Linked DNA regions of Archangium violaceum. The protein of the gene in region 2 binds, or shares a complex with, the protein of the main gene of each other region. Links are inferred from orthologs where the notes say so. Each region holds a gene or a part of one and is shown on either strand. Other genes may lie near its edges. The genes, in order: JRI60_RS07820 and pnp.

The links.
Region 1: pnp (region 2) and JRI60_RS07820 share a complex: the UniProt entries of both Bacillus subtilis proteins name them as parts of the possible RNA degradosome complex. The link is inferred for Archangium violaceum from one-to-one orthologs.

What each region holds. Positions count from the first base shown.
Region 1 is NZ_CP069396.1:1,844,636-1,853,444, forward strand. The notes cover bases 3,439-6,262. They hold JRI60_RS07820 (6-phosphofructokinase), read right to left. Parts: upstream 5,458-6,262; coding sequence 4,420-5,457; downstream 3,439-4,419. Other genes in these bases: JRI60_RS07810 (aldose epimerase), read right to left, coding at 3,439-3,559; xdhC (xanthine dehydrogenase accessory protein XdhC), read right to left, coding at 3,655-4,401; JRI60_RS07825 (glucosamine-6-phosphate deaminase), read left to right, coding at 5,712-6,262. In the rest of the region: JRI60_RS07790 (hypothetical protein), read left to right, coding at 1-138; 7-cyano-7-deazaguanine synthase QueC, read left to right, coding at 125-823; ddpX (D-alanyl-D-alanine dipeptidase), read left to right, coding at 827-1,441; JRI60_RS07805 (threonine synthase), read right to left, coding at 1,507-2,712; more of JRI60_RS07810, read right to left, coding at 2,723-3,438; more of JRI60_RS07825, read left to right, coding at 6,263-6,452; JRI60_RS07830 (vWA domain-containing protein), read right to left, coding at 6,453-8,132; JRI60_RS07835 (hypothetical protein), read right to left, coding at 8,263-8,809. UniProt on the Bacillus subtilis protein: Catalyzes the phosphorylation of D-fructose 6-phosphate to fructose 1,6-bisphosphate by ATP, the first committing step of glycolysis.
Region 2 is NZ_CP069396.1:3,290,783-3,293,743, reverse strand. It holds pnp (polyribonucleotide nucleotidyltransferase), read right to left. Parts: upstream 2,593-2,961; coding sequence 409-2,592; downstream 1-408. Other genes in the region: purB (adenylosuccinate lyase), read left to right, coding at 1-154. UniProt on the Bacillus subtilis protein: Involved in mRNA degradation. Catalyzes the phosphorolysis of single-stranded polyribonucleotides processively in the 3'- to 5'-direction. Necessary for competence development in Bacillus subtilis.

The DNA.
Region 1 (8,809 bases), 1.4 Mb from region 2 along the record:
GGCTACGACGCCGAGCGGGCCTGCGGGGAGCTGAAGGTGGTGTTCCTTCCGGGGAAGAGCGTTGAGTGCAAATGCGTGACGTCGTGCACGGCGGTGTACGGCGTGGAAGGGAAGCGGCACTTCAATGGCGGCAAGTAAGAAGGCGGTGGTGTTGCTGTCGGGTGGATTGGACTCCACCACCTGCCTGGCGATGGCGAAGGCGGAGGGCTTCGAGCCGGTGTGCCTCGCGGTGTCCTACGGGCAGCGGCACGCGGTGGAACTGGAGCGGGCGCGCCGGGTGACACAGGCCATGGGCGTGAAGGACTTCCGGATCGTGACGGTGGACCTGAGGCAGGTGGGCGGCTCGGCGCTGACAGCGGACATCGAGGTGCCGAAGGACCGGCCCGAGGGGGAGATGTCGCACGGCATTCCCATCACGTACGTGCCGGCGCGCAACGCGCTCTTCCTCTCGCTGGCGTTGGGGTTGGCGGAGGTGGTGGGGGCGAGTGACATCTATATCGGTGTGAACGCGGTGGACTACAGCGGTTATCCGGACTGCCGGCCGGAGTTCATCCGGGCGTTCGAGCAGATGGCGACGCTGGCGACGAAGGCGGGGGTGGAGGGGACGCGCTTCAAGGTGCACGCGCCGCTGTCGGGGATGACGAAGGCGGACATCATCCGAGCGGGGGTGAAACTGGGCGTGGACTACGGGATGACGCACTCCTGCTACGACCCGGATGCGGAGGGACGGGCGTGCGGGCGGTGTGACAGCTGCGTGTTGCGGCGACGTGGATTCGAGCAGGCGGGGGTAGCGGACCCCACGCCGTACGTGAAGGGAGCCTGAGAGATGGCGGGACCTGCGAGCGTGGCGTTGGGGCTGTGGCTGGCGGCGGGGAGTGGGCCGCTGGTGGACGGCACCGAGGCGGTGAAGGACCTGGTGGTGGACATGAAGTACGCCACGCCGGACAACTTCCTGAAGAAGAAGGTGTACCCGGACGGGGCGAGGTGCCTGCTATTGCCGGACGCGGCCGAGCGGCTGGCGAAGGCGGCGGAGACACTGCGCAAGCAGGGGTACCGGCTGAAGGTGTACGACTGTTACCGGCCGATCGCGGTGCAGTGGGAGATGTGGAAGATCTACCCGCACCCGGGCTACGTGGCGAACCCGAAGAAGGGGGGCAACCACAACCGTGGGGCGGCGGTGGACCTGACGCTGGTGACGTTGGATGGCGGTGAGGTGGAGATGCCGACGCCGTTCGACTCATTCGAGAAGGCGGCGCACCACGGGTATGCGGGAGGCACGGAGGCATCGCGCAAGCACCGGGAGATCCTCCGAGCGGCGATGGAGGGGGCGGGCTTCAAGAAGAACCAGATGGAGTGGTGGCACTACGATCTGCCGGGAGCGACGAAGCTGCCGGTGCAGGATGTACCCTTCACGAAGCCGGAAAACACCCAGGCCAAATAACCCTCTCCCTCTGGGAGAGGGACGGGGTGAGGGTATGTCCCCCCGTCCTCCCCACTGTTCGAACCTCACAGCGTGGCATCAAGCTCGAGCACGGGAAGCTTGGGCGACATGACATCCGGGTACTTGATACCGGCGCCGGTATTGAGGAGCAGCACGCGCTGGCCGGGGTCCAACCACCCATCGCGCAGGAGCATACGAGCGGCCCCGACGAGCGCGGCGCCCTCGGGGCAGATGAAGGAGCCCTCCAGGCGGCTGATGCGCTCCAGGCCCCACATCGTATCGGCGTCAGTCACGGCCACGCAGGTTCCACTCGTCTCGCGCACGGCCTGGAGAACGAGGAAGTCACCGAGCGCCTTGGGCACGCGAATCCCCTGGGCGACCGTGGAAGCATTCTCCCACTTCTCGGAGACGTCCTTGCCCTCGCGGAAGGCCTTCACGATGGGCTGGCAGCCCTCGGCCTGGACGGCGACGAGCCTGGGGAAGCGGACATCCTCGGGCAGCCAACCCATCTCGCGCATCTCCAGCAATGCCTTGTAGATGCCGATGATGCCCACGCCGCCGCCGGTGGGGTAGAGGATGACGTCCGGCAGGCTCCAGGCGAGCTGCTCGGCGATCTCATACCCCATCGTCTTCTTGCCCTCGATGCGGTAGGGCTCCTTGAGCGTGGCGGCCTCGAACCAGCCATGAGCCTTGGCCGAGCGGCCGACGATGGCTCCGGCGTCGGTGATCTGCCCCTTGACCATGTACGCATTGGCGCCGACGGCGGTGGCCTCCAGCACGCTCATGGCGGGAGCATCGGTGGGCATCACCAGGGTGACGGACATTCCAGCGCGAGCCCCGTAACTGGCCCATGCACCGCCAGCATTACCGTTGGTGGGCATGGCGAGCGCGGTAATACCCAGCTCCTTGGCCCTGCTGACACCGGTGGCGGCGCCGCGCGCCTTGAAGGAGGCGGTGGGATTGAGACCCTCGTCCTTGAGCCAGAGGTCGCGCAGGCCCAGCTCGGCGCCCAGGCGGGGGAGGGGGAAGAGCGGCGTCATGCCCTCGCCGAGGGTGATGATGTTCTTGGGATCCCGGACGGGCAGCAACTCGCGGTAGCGCCACAGGGAGGCGACGCGGCCGCACAGGTCGGCGGGGCGCAGGGAGCGGGCGGCGGCCTTCAAGTCATAACGAACGAGCAGGGGGCCGCCGCAGTCGCACAGGTTCTGGACCCGGTCCGCGTCATGGGTCTTGCGGCAGCGGGAGCATTCGAGATGGGAGAGGAAGGACATGGCCCGCCTTTTACCGGACGAAGCGCGCCAGGGGCTCGACGCTGATCTCGAACTCGGAGGAGAAGGTGGCGCCGGGGGCCACGGTCAGCAGACCCTGGTGTGTCTGGAGGGCGCCACCGGGGGCGGTCCAGGGCTCCACGCAGACGAAGTCACGGCCCTGGAGCGTCCACACCACGAGCGTGGTGAAGGAGGGGCTCCAGGCGAGCTCCACGGGGCGCAGGCCGGGCCCGCGCTCGAGCGTGGTGCCCTGGGGCGAATGGTCGATCAGGTGCATGTCCAGCTCGGGCGCGGTGAGGTCCAACCCGGAGAAGGAGACGTTGGCGCCCTGGCGGTTGTCCCAGGCGCGAGAGGCATCGGTCTCGACGCGGGCGGAGGCCTTGTGGGCCTGGGGGACATGGAAATAGGGGTGGTAGCCGAGGTGCAGGGGCATGGGCCGGGAGTCGCGGTTCTCGGCGGAGAAGGTGAGGTGGAGCGCGGAGCCCCGGAGCGTGACGGTGAGGAGCGCCTCGAAGCGCCAGGGGAACTCGCGAAGCGTCTGCTCCGAGTGCCCGAGCGCGAGCACCACGCGTGAGGTGTCCTGGGAGCGCACCTCCCAGGGCAGGTCGCGGGCGAAGCCATGGCGGCGGATGGGGTACTCGCGGCCGTCCACCAGGTACTTGCCACCGGGGGTGACACCGGGGGCGGGGAAGAGCACGGGGATGCCGCCGCGCACGTTCTTGGTGGCATCCGCGAGGGTGCTCTCGTCGAGGTAGAGGATGGGCTCGCCCTCGACGACGAAGCGGCTGACGAGTGCACCCCGCTCGGGGACGACCTCGGCGCGAGAGCCACCATCCGTGAGGACCACCATGTGTTCGCCTCCTGGGCCCGCGCGCCGGACGTGGCGCGGGTGCTGGCTTCTAACAGGGGAGGGCGCCTGGACACCGCGTGAAGCGGCGCACCCTGTCATCTTCCATGCAGGCGGCGCACCTGGATGAGCTCGCCGACGATGGAGACGGCGATCTCCTCGGGCGTCAGCGCGCCGATGTCCACGCCCATGGGAGAGCGCATCCGCTCCACGGAGGCCTCGGGGAAGCCCGCGGCGCGCAGCCGCATGCGGAAGCGCTCGGCCTTGCGCCGGCTGCCAATCACCCCCAGGTACGCCGAGGGCTTCTCCAGCAACGCCTCCACCACCGCCTGGTCCAGCGGGTGGTCATGGGTGGTGACGCAGAAATACTGGTCCTCGCCACCGGCGAGCGCCCGCGCGTGGTCCGCCGGGTCCTTCACCAGCAGCTCGCAGTCGGGAAAGCGCTCGGGATTGGCCCACTCGGGGCGGGCATCCACCACGGTGACGCGGAAGCCTACCCGGTGGGCGAGCGCGGCCAGCTCCTTCGCCACGTGCCCCGCGCCGAACACGGTGAGCCTCGGCGGTGCCCCGTGCTTCTCCAGGAACACCTTCATCCGCCCGCCACAGCACATGCCCAGCTCGTGCGTGAGGTGCGTCTCGATGATGCGCGTCCGCTCCGGGGCCTGGAGCAGGGCCAGCGCGGCCTGGATGATCTGATGCTCGATGGCTCCGCCGCCCACGGTGCCCCGCAGGCTTCCATCGCCGAGCACCACCATCTTCGAGCCCGGCTTCTGCGGCGTGCTGCCGGCGCTCTCGATGACGGTGGCCAGCACGAACGGACGGCCCTCGGACAGGAGGGCTGCCATCTCCGCGTACAGGTCCATCTACCCGAAGAAGACCTGGGCGACCTCGAAGAATTCCTGGGGCACCTTCTTGAGCTCGCGGGTGGCCTCGGACAGGTCCACGCTGATGATCTCATTGCCCCGGAGCGCGGCCATCTTGCCGAACTCGCCTCGGGCCACCATGTCGCACGCATGGACGCCGAAGCGCGTGGCCAGCACGCGGTCGTGCGCGGTGGGCGCGCCGCCGCGCTGGATGTGGCCCAGCACGGACACGCGCGTCTCGTAGCCCGTGCGCCGCTCGATTTCATTGGCCACGATGCTGCCCACGCCGCCCAGCCGGGGCCGGCCGGCCTCGTCCAGGGCGCCCGAGGTGACCAGGTGCTCCTGCTCGTCCGCGCCCGTCTTGATGCGCGTGCCCTCGGCCACCACCACGATGGAGAACGAGCGCCCGGTGGAGTGCCGGTGCTTGATGTGCTCGGCCACCCGCACCAGGTCGGCGGGGACCTCGGGGACGAGGATGACGTCCGCGCCGCCGGCCATGCCCGCGTAGGTGGCGATCCACCCCACGTGACGGCCCATCACCTCGCACACGATGACGCGCTTGTGCGACTCGGCGGTGGAGTGCAGCCGGTCGATGGCCTCGGTGGCGATGGCCACCGCGGTGTCGAAGCCGAAGGTGAAGTCCGTGCCGTTGAGATCATTGTCGATCGTCTTCGGCACGCCGACGATGCGCAGGCCCTCCTGGGACATGCGGGTGGCGGCGGACAGGGTGCCCTCACCGCCAATGGCGATGACGGCATGGATGTCGTTGCGCTCCATGGCCCGCTTCACCTTCTCCAACCCATTCTCCACCTTGAACGGGTTGACGCGGGAGGTGCCCAGGATGGTGCCTCCCCGGTGGAGGATGCCGGAGGTGGTCTCGCGCGTGAGGCGGAAGTGGTTGTCCTCGAGGAGACCCTTCCAGCCGTCGCGCAGACCCATCATTTCGAAGCCATGGGCACTGGCCCGGCGGACGACGGCGCGGATGACCGCATTGAGGCCGGGGCAATCGCCCCCGCCCGTGAGAACGGCGACTTTCATGAGGTGCCCTTCTAACGCACCTCGGGGACGAATCATCCGCGAAGTTGGCGTAAACCGCCCGGCAGCCACGGTGGCGGTCGGCCAGAGCTGGATGACCCGAGGTCGTTAAGGGGGCGGACGGACGGGGCCTTCCCCGGCCGCGGACCCTACCCGGCCCACGTCCGGGGCAGGGCACGATGCGATGGGTGACGTGCCGCTTTGTCGGAAGGCGCGCTTTGGCTATGCTGGCTGCTCCCTTTCGCTCCGGCCACGCCTTGAACGTCCGCGTCTTCGCCAACGAGCTGGAAGCTGCCACCGCCTGTGCCGGGCTGGTGGCCGCCGCCATCCGGGAGAAGCCCTCTCTGGTCATCGGGCTGCCGACCGGACGCACCCCGCTCAACGTGTACCGGGAGATGGTGGCCCTGCACCGGCGCGGGGAGCTGGACTTCTCCCGGGTGACCACCTTCAACCTGGACGAGTTCCTCGGCCTGCCGCCGGATGACCCGGGCAGCTTCCGGGCCTACATGGAGCGACATCTCTTCCAGCACGTCAACCTGGCACCCGAGCGCATCCACTTCCTGGATGGGAGCGCGGAGCGGGCCGAGCGCGAGTGCGCCCGCTATGACGCGCAGCTGGCGATGGCGGGAGGGTTGGATCTGCTGCTGCTGGGCATCGGGTCCAACGGGCACATGGCCTTCAACGAGCCGGGGGAGAATCTGCAGTCGGCGAGCCACCGGGCGCGCCTGTCCCGGGATTCACGCCAGTCGCTGGCGTCCCTCTTCGGGGAAGACGTGTCGAGGGTGCCGCTGGCGGGGCTCACGCTGGGCATGGGCGCGCTGCTGCAGGCGCGCCGGGTGGTGCTGCTGGCCTTCGGGGTGAACAAGGCGGCGGCGGTGACGGGCATGGTGCGTGGCCCCCTCACCACCCTGTGCCCGGCCTCGTTCCTCCAGCTCCACGGGAACGTGGAGGTCTGGGTGGACACGGCGGCCGGGCGGGGCCTGGAGGGCTCCCGCTAGCTACTCGCGGGCCAGGGCGGGGGTGCGGTGCTCGCGCGCCAGCCGCAGCAGGCCGAGGAACTCGGCGCGGTCGCTCATGCCGTCCACGGCGTCCTCGGCGAGCGACTCGGCGGTGGCCAGGCTCCAGTCCCCGGCCTGGGGAGCGCCCCGGAGGATGTCCGCGGTGCCGGCCACGGCGGTGGCGAAGCGCAGGTCCGAGGAGGCCTCGCGCAGCGAGCCGCGCAGCTGCCCGCGCTCCAGGGAGAAGCGCTGCTCGGCGGCCTCGGCCCCACCGGGCTTCTTGGCGCGCACGCGCACGGTGGCCACGCTCTGGCCCTCGCCGGTGAGCTCCACCTCGTAGAGGGCGGTGACGGTGTGGCCGGCGCCAATCTCTCCCGCGTCCACCTTGTCGTTGCGGAAGTCCTTGTCGGCGATGGCGCGGTTCTCGTAGCCCAGCAGCCGGTAGCCGCGCACGGCGGCGGGGTCGAACTCCACCTGCACCTTCACGTCCTGGGCGATGACCTCCAGGGTGCCGGCGAGCCGCTCCTGGAAGACGCGGCGGGCCTCGCGCTCGGTGTCGATGTAGAAGCAGTTGCCGTTGCCCTTGTTGGCCAGCTTCTCCATCAGGTCATCGCGGTAGTTGCCCATGCCCAGGCCGATGGTGCTCAGGGTGACGCCCTCCTTCACGTAGCCCTGGATGCTCTCGAGCATGCTCTCGGCGGTGAGGTTCTTGCCGAGGTTGGTGTCGCCGTCGGTGAGCACGACGACGCGGGAGACGGTCCTGGAGCTGGCCTTCTTCACGGCGTGCTTGTAGGCGAGCTCCAGCCCGCTGCCCATGGCGGTGCCGCCGCCAGCGGTGAGCGCGTCGATGGCGTCGAAGAGGGTGGAGCGGTCGGAGGCGGGGGTGGGGGGCAGCACGTCGCGCACGCTGCCGGCATAGGTGACGAGCGCCACGGTGTCCGACTCGTTGAGCCCGTCCACCATCAGCTTCATGGCCTTCTGCGCGAGCGGCAGCTTGTCGGGCTCGGACATGGAGCCGCTGGTGTCCACCAGGAAGACGAGGTGGGTGGGCTTGCGCTGGCTCTTGGCGAGGGTGCGGCCCTGGACGCCCACGCGCACCAGGTGGCGGCCGCGGGTGAAGGGCGAGGGAGCGCCCTCGAGGTCCACCCGGAAGTCCCCCTCCTCGGGCTTGGGGTAGCGGTAGGTGAAGTAGTTCACCCACTCCTCCACGCGCACGGACTCGGGCGGGGGGAGGGAGCCGCCGGTGATGTAGCGGCGGAAGAGGGCGTAGGAGGCGGTGTCCACGTCCACCGCGAAGGTGGAGAAGCGGTCCTCGGAGGTGAGGGTGAAGGGATTGGGGCGCTCGGCGACGTGGGTGTTGCCGGTGGTGACGGGCTCGGCCAGCCGCGTGGCCTGCGTCTGCTTCGCGGCGGGCCTCGGGGCCGAGGCCGGTGGCGGGGCCGCGTACGAATCGCCCTCGTCGTCCTTGTTCGCGCCGAAGCTCTTCAGCGACTTGCGCTGGAGTTGACCGGTGGCCACCCCCCCGTACGCAGACGGCTCCGATCTGCCGGCGAGTGACTCCGCGCTGGCTCCGAAGAGCTTGCGGAGGTTGTTGCCGAAAAGGGTGAGGGCGCCGATGAGCACGGCGAGGACCCCCAGGGTGATGAAGGCGAGCTTCGAGAGGCCCGGGATTCGTTTCATGCGAGGGGGAATCGCACGTTCCCGGAGCGTCGCGCGTCCGTCATCGGGAGGAGGTCGGTCATCCGGAGGAGGGTCGGTCAACGGGGGGATGGCGAGGTTCGCCACGGCACCCCCGAGGCCCCTGGCGCGCTCACTCCTGCTGGCGCCAGGGCATCTCGAACACCTTGTCCGTCCACACCGTTCCATCCGAGAACTGGATGTTGAAGGTGAGCCTCGCGGTGTTCGAGAGGCGCTCGACCTTGACGGAGCCGCCAATCGCACAGACCTTCAGCGAAGGGCTCGTGGCGTTCCACCCGAAGAAGTTCGCGTAGGTCGAGCCGTACTCGGAGGGCTTGCTCGTGGGATTCAGCGAGGTCTGACACTCGCCTCTCGAAAGCGCGCTCGAGATCTGCGCCACGAAGGGCGTGCCCGCGGAGATCGACGCCGGTCCCCAGAACTTCATGTGTACCGAGGCGCCCTCGCCCACCAGCGCCGCCCCGGACTGCGCCCAGCCTTCCGCACCGCTCTGCGACAGGTCCGTCACGGCCGCGCGGTATTCATAGATGGTCGAACCGGTCGTGATGATCATGCTCCGGTAGAACCCGCCCTTCAGCGCCGTGTCGCTCGAGAACGCCTCGAGCGTGGGGCTCGGGACCGGCTTGACGCACTTCCCATTCTCCCAGACCGTCCCCGCCCCG
Region 2 (2,961 bases):
CGAGCAGGGCGTGTCCTTCCGCAAGGCGCTGCTGGAGGATCAGGATCTGCTCAAGGTGATGACGCCGGCGGAGATCGAGGACTGTTTCTCGGCCGGCTACCACATCAAGCACGTGGACGACATCTTCCAGAGGGTCTTCGGGCGGAGCGAGTAGTCACGGAGGTGGTGGGAACCCGAGTCCACCCCAGACCCTCACCCCGTCCCTCTCCCAGAGGGAGAGGGTCCAACCAGCTTCCTCACCGTGGATGTCCCCTCTCCCTCTGGGAGAGGGAAAGGGTGAGGGTATCCGTCACGGTTTTCAAATCCCTGGGGCACCAGGTACAGGTTGAACCCGAGTCCACCCCTATACCCTCACCCCGACCCTCTCCCAGAGGGAGAGGGAGGGAGGGAGGGAGGGAGGGTAGGACCTCAGGCCTTGGCGCCGGGCTGGGTGGCCTCGGGGGACTGAGCGGCGGCCGGGGCGGCCTCGGCGGGAGCGGGGGTGCCCTGCTGAGCGGCGGCGCGCTCGGCCATGGCCTCCTTGCGCGACAGACGGATCTTCCCCGTCTTGTCGATGCTCACCACCTTCACCAGCACCTCATCGCCCTCCTTCAGCACGTCCGACACGCTCTTCACGCGCTTGTCGGACAGCTCGGAGATGTGGATGAGGCCGTCGGTGCCGGGGAACAGCTCCACGAAGGCGCCGAACTCGGCGATCTTCCGCACCGTGCCCGTGTAGATCTTCCCGATCTCCGCCTCGCGGGTGAGCGCCTGGACCATGGCGATGGCGGCCTTCACCGACTCCACGTTGGCGCTGGCGATGTCCACCCGGCCCGAGTCGTCGATGTTGATGACCGCACCCGTGCGGGCGATGATGTCCTTGATCACCTTGCCGCCCGGCCCGATGACGTTCTTGATGAACTCGGGGCGGATCTGGATGGTGGTGATGCGCGGCGCGTAGGAGCTGATCTCCTTGCGCGGCTCGGCCATCGTCTTGAGCATCTCACCCAGGATGTGCAGACGGCCCTGACGCGCCTGCTCCAGCGCGCGGCTCATGATCTCCGTGGTCAGACCGGTGATCTTGATGTCCATCTGGATGGAGGTGATGCCCTTCGAGGTGCCGCACACCTTGAAGTCCATGTCGCCCAGGTGGTCCTCGTCGCCGAGGATGTCCGAGAGGATGGCGACCTGGTCACCCTCCTTCACCAGACCCATGGCGATGCCGGCCACCGGCGCCTTGATGGGGACGCCCGCGTCCATCAGCGACAGCGTGCCACCGCACACCGAGGCCATGGAGGACGAGCCGTTGGACTCGAGGATGTCCGAGACGAGCCGCACCGTGTACGGGAACTTCTCGCTGGCGGGCAGCATGTTGCGCAGCGCGCGCTCGGCCAGGGCGCCGTGACCGACCTCACGACGGCCGGGGCCGCGCAGGGGCTTGGTCTCGTTCACGCTGAACGGGGGGAAGTTGTAGTGCAGCATGAACCGCTTGAAGGACATGCCGCCGAGCAGCTCCAGGCGCTGCTCGTCCTCGGAGGTACCCAGCGTCGTCACCACCAGCGCCTGCGTCTCGCCGCGGGTGAAGATGGCGCTGCCGTGGGTGCGCGGGAGCACGCCCACCTCACAGGTGATGTTGCGCACCTCGGCGTGACCACGGGCGCCGATGCGGCCACCGTTCACCGTCAGCGTGCGCATGTGCTCGTACTTCAGGTCCTCCACCACCTGCTTGGCGTGCTTCTCCACCTGGGAGGTGTAGCCCTCGCCCAGCTGCTCCTTGAGCTTCGCCAGGGCCTCCTTCTTGGCCTTGGAGAGCGCCTCGTAGCGCGCCGCCTTCTCCTTGATGGTGTAGCCATGGACGATGCCGTCCCAGGCCAGCGCGCGCACCTTGGCCTTCAGGTCCTCGGCCACCGCGGGGATGCGGTCGTAGTTGCGCACCGTCTTGTTCAGCGCGCGCCGCAGCTCGTCCTGCAGGTCCAGCGCGGGCAGGGCCGCCTGCTTGCCGAACTCGAGCGCGGCCACCATGTCCGCCTCGCTCACCTCCTCGGCACCACCCTCCACCATGACGATCGCCTCGCGGCTCACGGCCATGACGAGGTCGATGTCGGACAGCTCGCGCTGCTTGAGCGTGGGGTTGGCGATGAGCTTGCCGTCCACGCGGCCCACGCGGATGCCCGCGATGGGGCCGTTGAAGGGGATGTCCGACACCCACAGCGCCGCCGAGGCGCCGGTGATGCCATGGATGTCACCCTCGTGCTCCGGGTCCGCGGAGATGACGCTCGCGATGACCTGGGTCTCGTAGGCGTACCCATCCGGGAAGAGCGGACGGCAGGAGCGGTCCACGATGCGGCTGGCCAGCGTCTCCTTCTCCGTCAGGCGCCCCTCGCGCTTGAAATAGCTGCCGGGGATGCGGCCGGCCGAGTACAGCTTCTCCTGGTACTCCACCGTGAGCGGGAGGAAGTCCACGTCCTTCTTCTCGCGCGCGCTCACCGCGGTGACGAGCAGCATGGTGTCGCCGTAGCGAACCACCACCGAGCCGTCCGCCTGCTTGGCCATGTGGCCGGTCTCGATGCTCAGCTCGGTGTCGCCAATCTTGACGCTCTTCTTCAAGTGCATATCCGTCTCGCCTTGTAACTGCCTGATGGCCACGCGACGCGTGCCCTGCCTTTTCCAAAAGGTGAGGGCCCACGCGCCTCATTGCGAGGCCTGTGGGGTGATGCGGTCGCCGGGCCTGGAACAGGCAAAGACGGGCAACCGCGGTGTGACTGCGGAGGGGCGCCTCGGAAGCGCCGGCAGGGATGAGTCGGAGCTTTGATCCCTGATCGCACGGGCCGACCTGGCTGCCTGGGTCGGCCCGTCCGAACGGAAACCAAAACCTCCGTCCACATCACGCCCTTGCTCCCTCCCTCGCCCCGCTCCTTCTTCTCGAATCAAAGGTGCTGCGACTGCGTGCTTCGACTGCCTGGAACGACTCGGGGCGCTGAC